2 regions of the Stenotrophomonas sp. YJH_SMC_101-4 genome follow, and region 2 is predicted to be linked to the other one. Evidence: riboswitches for the same ligand, from Rfam matches in the RefSeq annotation. Region 2 holds a riboswitch; the other holds the start of a gene.

Region 1 (3,406 bases), on a different contig from region 2:
CCGGGCCACAGGTCTGCCCGGCACTGGTCAGCCCTTCCATGCTGTCGGCCACGTTGTGCTCCTGGTCGGCGGCAGGCGCGGTGGGTTCGCAGCGACGCTCGCGCCGCGAGGGCTCATGCAGCGGCACCGCGCTGATCAGCAACGGGAAGCTCAGGCTCATGCGCGTGGCCACCAGCACCGGCAGCTTCGGGCCCTGCGGCAGGTGGTAGTACCGTCGCCCCTCCACCTCCAACGGCGGGCCAGCTTGATCCACCAGCCACTGCACCACGCTGGCCGGGAACAGCTGCTCGAACTCCTCGCGCAGGAACCAGAACTGCGCGCCACCCAGCGGCAGCGTACGCGGCTCGTTGTGCGACACACAGGTGGTGATCATCTGCAGGCTGATCGCATGCGGGCTGTCCGGCTCGCCGGCATAGCGCGGCGCATCGTGCAGGTCGGCGAAGGTGAGCGGTGCATCCAGCGGCTTGCCGGACAACTGCTGCAGGCACTCGTGCAGCCACTCGGTCAACGCCGGCTTGCGTGCATCACGGCCGAGGCCGCTGCACAGGCCCAGCAGATTGCGCCGCGCCACCCGCGCCACCCGCAGCGCGGCACCGGCCACGCCGGCACCGTAAGCGCACAGCAGCGACGGCAGCAGCGTGGCGGCCACGCCGCTCCAGCCACCGCCCCACCAGCCCAGGCCGAGCAGCAGCGCCAGCGACACCAGCACTTCCAGCGGCGCGATCTCGAACACGGCAACGGCCAGGCACAGCAGCTTGTGCGGCAGGCGGGCATTGCCGGTCAGCACCACCAGCAGCCGATAGGCCGCACGCGCGCCCCGTGCCGGCTGGAACAGGCTGTAGATGAAGCCGCGCCGCGACAGCTGCGCCGACACCGCCGACAACCCGCCATAGCCGGCATCGCCAGGCAGGTGCTCGCCAGCCTGCTGGCGGCGATCACCGCAGGCCGCCGCGGCCGCCACCGCCGCAGCAATAGCGCCGGCCGAGGTGCCGCCGATGCTCTTGAAGCGATACTCGCGCGCCAGCGCCAGTACCGCATTGGGGTACACGATGCCGCTGGTGATGCCGCCTTTCATGACCAGATCGCAGTACTTCGCCGCCACGAGCCACCTCCCGTCTGTCGATGCACAGTATGGCAAGAGGGGCTCTCACAGCCTGAGAAGCGAGCCACAGCCCTGCGCTTTGATTGGCCCTTGACCATTGCCGTCGACGCGTCCACCGTGGGCACGCCGAAGGTATCCCCGCCGTGGCGTTAATGGCGGCCGGGATTTAAACGGGAATCCGGTGAAGGCGCCTCGCGCGCCCATTCCGGAGCTGCCCCGCAGCGGTGAATGGAAACGAATCCTGCCAACAGCACTGGGCTCGCGCCTGGGAAGCGGCAGGTAGTAGGTGGGCTGCGGCCCGTGTCCATCAGCCCGAATACCGGCCCCGGCCGGGGGACACGACCGTCCCCTGATTCGACCTGGAATCTCCGCGGGGAGGTTGCCGGGGCCGCCGTCGTCCTGCGCGTGCAGGCGATGCGGCCGCGCGCGTCCTGTTCACGGTATCCGGCCAGACCTGTTCACCCACGCGCTGATGCATGGGCCACCGCCGTTGCCGGCGGTCCATGCGGTACCTGACGATGACCGAGCTCCAACGCCCTACCCTGACCCTGCCCGACGACGGCAAGCGCCTGCTGCTGCATTCATGCTGCGCGCCATGCTCCGGCGAAGTGATGGAGGCGATCACCGCCTCCGGGATCGACTATGCGATCTTCTTCTACAACCCCAACATCCATCCGGTGAAGGAATACGAGCTGCGCAAGCAGGAGAACATCCGCTTCGCCGAGCAGCACGGCATCCCGTTCATCGATTGCGACTACGACACCGACAACTGGTTCAGCCGTGCGCGCGGCATGGAAAACGAGCCCGAACGCGGCATCCGCTGCACGATGTGCTTCGACATGCGTTTCGAGCGCACTGCGCTGTACGCGCACGAACACGGCTATGACACCATCAGTTCTTCGCTGGGCATCTCGCGCTGGAAGAACATGGCGCAGATCAACGACTGCGGCATCCGCGCCGCGTCGCGCTACGAGGGCCTGCAGTACTGGGATTACAACTGGCGCAAGGGCGGCGGTGCCAGCCGCATGATCGAGATCAGCAAGCGCGAGCAGTTCTACCAGCAGGAGTACTGCGGCTGCGTGTACTCGCTGCGCGATGCCAACCGCCATCGCCGCGAGAATGGCCGTGAGCGGATCAAGATCGGCCTGCTGTACTACGGGCAGGACGCTGGGACGCCGCAGGGCGATTGACCTGTGCCGCCGGGGCGGCCACGCTGGTCGCCCCTTCACGTTGTAGTGGACCTGCCATGACTGCCCTGCCCGCCGATGTCGCCCTGCTGGTGATCGACCTGCAGCCAGACTTCATGCCCGGCGGTACGCTGGCCTGCGACCAGGGCGATGCGCTGGTGGTACCGATTGCCGGTCTGCTGGCGCAGCGCCGCTACCGCACCGTGGTGGCGACACAGGACTGGCACCCGGTCGACCATGCCTCGTTCGCCAGCCAGCACCCCGGCCAACGCCCCTTCGAGACCATCCTGCTGCACGCGCAGCCGCAGACCCTGTGGCCGGACCACTGCGTGCAGGGCAGCGCCGGTGCCGCCCTGCACCCGGGCGTGGACTGGACCGTGGCCGACCTGATCCTGCGCAAGGGCACGCGCCAACAGGTGGATTCGTACAGCGCCTTCCGCGAGAACCATGGCCCCGATGGCGAGCGCCCAGCTACCGGCCTGGCCGGCTGGCTGCACGAGCGCCGCATCCGCGAAGTGCACGTGTGCGGCCTGGCCCGCGATTACTGCGTGCTGTGGAGCGCGCAGGACGCAGTGAAGTCCGGCTTCCGGGTGAAGTTCCTGTGGGAGCTGACCCGGCCGGTGACCGAAGCCAATGACGCGATGGTGCGCGAGGCGCTGGGCAAGGCGGGAATCGCGATCGCCTGACGGGCGACCGCCGGGCATGGCCCGGCGCTACCGCGCACGTCGCTTATGCCGCTTGCGCGCTCCTGCCCACGACAACACAATCGATTCATCCAGCCCCCCAACTACGCCCCCCTACAGATCGCGGGACGGCCGAACCGGGGGCTTTTCACTGGATGAAATCAGGATTCGGTAGTGCCGGGCCATGCCCGGCGGACGCGGGATGGGCGATTACCGGAACACCACCGTTCGGTGCCCGTTGAGCAGGATGCGGTGCTCCACATGGCGGCGCACCGCGCGCGCCAGCACCAGCGATTCGGTATCGCTGCCCAGCCGCACCAGTTCGCGCGGTGCCATCGCGTGGTCCACGCGGGCCACGTCCTGTTCGATGATCGGGCCTTCGTCCAGATCCTCGGTGACATAGTGCGCGGTGGCACCGATGATCTTGACCCCGC
Region 2 (3,406 bases):
TGCTGGCGTTGTCAAAGCGCTTGCCCGCGCCCTGTACGGTCAGGCCGGCGCGGAAATCGCCGAAGCGACGGTCGATGTCCAGGCGCGCGGTCTGCTGTGCACGGCGCGGCAGCCAGTTGTCAAACTGGGTGCTGCCGTAGGTGCGGTTGCGCGGGTCGGTGTAGCTCAGCTGCGCGTTGATGTCGAAGCCGGCCAGCAGCACGCCACCGGTCAGCTCGGCACCACGGATGCGCGCCTTCTCCACCTGCTGCATTTTCATCGTGGACGCATCGTAGGTGATCAGGTCATCGATGCGGGTTTCGTACACATCCATGCCCCAGTGCCAGCCCTGGCCCTGCTGCGAAACGCCGAGGTTGGCGCTCTTGGACTTCTCCGGATTCAACGTCGGCACGCCGCTCCACGGGTCGTACAGGTCGCTGAAGGTCGGTGCCTTGAACGCGGTGCCGTAGCTGGCGTTGACGCGCAGGCCGTGGCCCAGTTCCATCGCCCAGCCAACGCTGCCGGTGGCGTGGTTGCCGAACTGCTGGTTGTCGTCGTTGCGGGCGCTGGCCTGCAGTTGGTGGCGGCCGAAGCGGCCCTGGTACTGCACGAACACGCCGGTGTTGCGGCGGCTGTCGACGAGATACCCGGCGCTGCTGCCGTCCAGATTGTCTTCGCTCCAGTCCACGCCGGCACTCAGCAGCTGGCCCTCGGCCACACCGAAGTCACCCTGCAGCGAGGCGCTGTCACGATGGGTCTGCGCGCTGCCAAACACCCCCGGTGCGCCGAAGTTGTCGGATTCATTGTCGCTGCGGCCGACGTTGGCGGTGAACGCCAGGCGCTCCGACGGGGTGTAGCGCACCTTGCCGGCCAGCACCTGCTGGCGGGTCTCGGAGTAGTTGTAGTAGCCGTCGTAATGGTTCTTGCCGTCGGCGCGCAGTGCGCTGCCTTCCACGTTCCACTGGTCGTTGAAGCTGTAACCGCCGCGCAGGCTCTTGGACAGGTTGCGGTAGCCGTCGCGGTCGTGCTCGTCGGCAAAGCAGCCCGCGGTGAACACCGAGGAAGAACCGCGGCAGGCATCGATGCCGTCGGAATGCTGGTAGGCGATGTCGGCACCGAACCAGCCGCGCTCGGTGCCGCCACCAATGCCGCCGCTGGCTTCGCGCAGCCCGTTGCTGCCGCCGCCGAGCTGGAAGTGCGGAGCGAAATCGCCCTTGTTGCGGCGGGTGAAGATCTGGATCACGCCACCGATGGCGTCGGCACCGTACAGGCTGGACTGCGGGCCGCGAACGATTTCGACGCGCTCGATCTGCGCCAGCGGCAGGTCCTGGTACATGGCCAGGCCGAGGTCGGCACTGTTGATGCGCACGCCGTCGACCAGCACCACGGTGTGGCCCGAGTTGGTGCCGCGCAGGAACAGCGAGCTCTGCTTGCCGAGGCCGCCGGCATTGGTCAGGTTGATGCCGGCGCGGCCGCGCAGCAGCTCCTGCAGCGAGGTGGCCTGGCTGGATTCGATCTGCGCGCGGTCGATCACCTGCGCCGGCGCGATACTGTCCTGCAGCGCGATCGGGGTGCGGGTGGCGGTGACCAGGATCTGGTCGAGCGCAGTGGTGTCATCGGCGGCCTGGGCCAGCGCGGGCAGGGTGGCCAGCACGGCCAGGGACAGCATTCGGGACTGCAGCTTCATGGGGGACTCCAGGTGCCACGCACGCCCGCGTGGCGAAGGGGAGGAGCCGCGAAGGCAGGCATGCGCCGACGCCGCAGCGCAGGCTGCGGTCATCCAGCGCCATGCCCACCGCATCGCGACCTGAGGCTTCCGGGCCGGTCTCCGGGCTTGCCGCCGGGTGGCCTGGGGCCACCGTCCAGGCGCCTTCCCATGCCTGCGGCACAGTGGCGGTGTAGCCTGGAACTGACGTGCTTACCGTTGCGGGGGCAGCGCCGGCCTGGCGTGGAATCACGCGTCACCGGCTTCCCGTTTCAACCTGCCGGCCACGGCCGCAGGTCACCTGGAAGTGCGCGCAGTCTACGGCATCGCAGGCGGCCCGTAGCGCCGCGCGTGCTCGACTGCCTTTGCCGTGCCTTTAGAATGGCCCCTTGATCCCGTGGTGCCGTTGCCGATGTCCGCCTGTTTTCCGCTGTTCCCGCGTCGCCTGTACAGGACGCGCGCATGATCCTCGACCTGGTCCGCCATGCCGGCAACGGTCGCGATGAGTTCCTCGATGGCCGCAGCGATCCACCGCAGCTGGCCCGCCTGCCGCAGGAACTGGTCGACGCCTACGCCGCGCAGCCCTGGGAGCGGGTGATCAGTTCGCCACGGCTGCGCTCGCTGCACACGGCGATGGCCCTGGCCACCCCGCGTGGGCTGGACGTGGAAGCGGACGAGGAATGGGAAGAGCTGGATTTCGGCGATTGGGACGGGCAGTCGCTGTTCGACCTGCCGGAGGATGCACTGGCGGCCTTCCACGCCGATCCGCATGCATTCCCGCCGCCCAACGGCGAAAGCTGGGGCCACTTTGAACGGCGCATCGCGCGCGCGCTCGATCGCCTGCTCGATGAGGACGATCCGGTGCCGACGCTGGTGGTCAGCCATGGTGGCCCGCTGCGCATGGTGCTGTCGCAGGTCTGCGGCCTGCCAATGTCGTTGTGCTGGGCCCTGCGCATCGACCACGGCACGCGCCTGCGGGTGTGGCTGGAACGCGGTGAGGTCGGGCTGGTGGGCGAGCTGCTGGAGCTGCAGCAGCCCTGATCTGCTCTTGTAGAGCCGAGCCATGCTCGGCTGCACTTCGATCAGAACAGCCAGCCTAGCGTGGGCTCGGCGCTACAGAAGGGCGCGGCTCAATCCTCGTCCGCGCCCTCGGCAACGCTGTCTTCAGCGTCATCGTCGGCATCGAAGCGCTGCTCATGTACCGGGCCCGACGCCGGGCCGGCCGCCTTCAGCGGATGCGCGGCGATGCGTGCTTCGTAATCCTGCACCAGCGCATCGCGCTGCGGCTCGCTCAGTTCCTGCCAGTGGCAGTCCAGCAGCGCGCCTTCCAGGGAATACAGCAGGTTCAGGCTGGGCTTGAAGCCCGCGCGCTTGACCTTGACGAAGGCGCCCACGGCACCGATCGCAACCAGGTCTTCGCGGCTGCGCAGGCCGACCTGGCGCAGCCACGCCGCACTTTTCGGGCCGATGTTGCGCAGCTTCGGTGCGCTCATCCCAGCGCCTCGACGAACACGCGGGCGATGGCTTCCAGGCCGGCCTGGTCGTCGGCATCGAAGCGTCCGACCTTCGGGCTGTCGATATCGAACACGCCGATCAGTTCATCACCGCGCAGCAGCGGCACCACCAGCTCCGAACGCGAGGCAGAATCGCAGGCGATGTGGCCGGGGAAGGCATCGACGTCGTCCACGCGCTGGGTCACGCGCTGGCTGGCGGCGGCACCAC

The links. A riboswitch is a leader RNA that binds a small molecule or an ion and turns the genes downstream of it on or off. The one in region 2 is predicted to bind cobalamin.
Region 1: another riboswitch for cobalamin. It lies ahead of AC5P8D_RS19975 (epoxyqueuosine reductase QueH); the one in region 2 lies ahead of btuB (TonB-dependent vitamin B12 receptor).

Annotation. Positions count from the first base shown of each region.
Region 1 is NZ_JCAFTP010000006.1:306,467-309,872, reverse strand. It holds gene AC5P8D_RS19980 (patatin-like phospholipase family protein) at 1-1,075, opposite strand, end outside; cobalamin riboswitch at 1,230-1,444, shown strand; gene AC5P8D_RS19975 (epoxyqueuosine reductase QueH) at 1,606-2,292, shown strand; gene pncA (bifunctional nicotinamidase/pyrazinamidase) at 2,349-2,975, shown strand; gene purU (formyltetrahydrofolate deformylase) at 3,183-3,406, opposite strand, start outside.
Region 2 is NZ_JCAFTP010000005.1:159,359-162,764, forward strand. It holds gene btuB (TonB-dependent vitamin B12 receptor) at 1-1,666, opposite strand, end outside; cobalamin riboswitch at 1,782-2,004, opposite strand; gene AC5P8D_RS17305 (histidine phosphatase family protein) at 2,147-2,725, shown strand; gene AC5P8D_RS17310 (TfoX/Sxy family protein) at 2,815-3,177, opposite strand; gene AC5P8D_RS17315 (GAF domain-containing protein) at 3,174-3,406, opposite strand, start outside.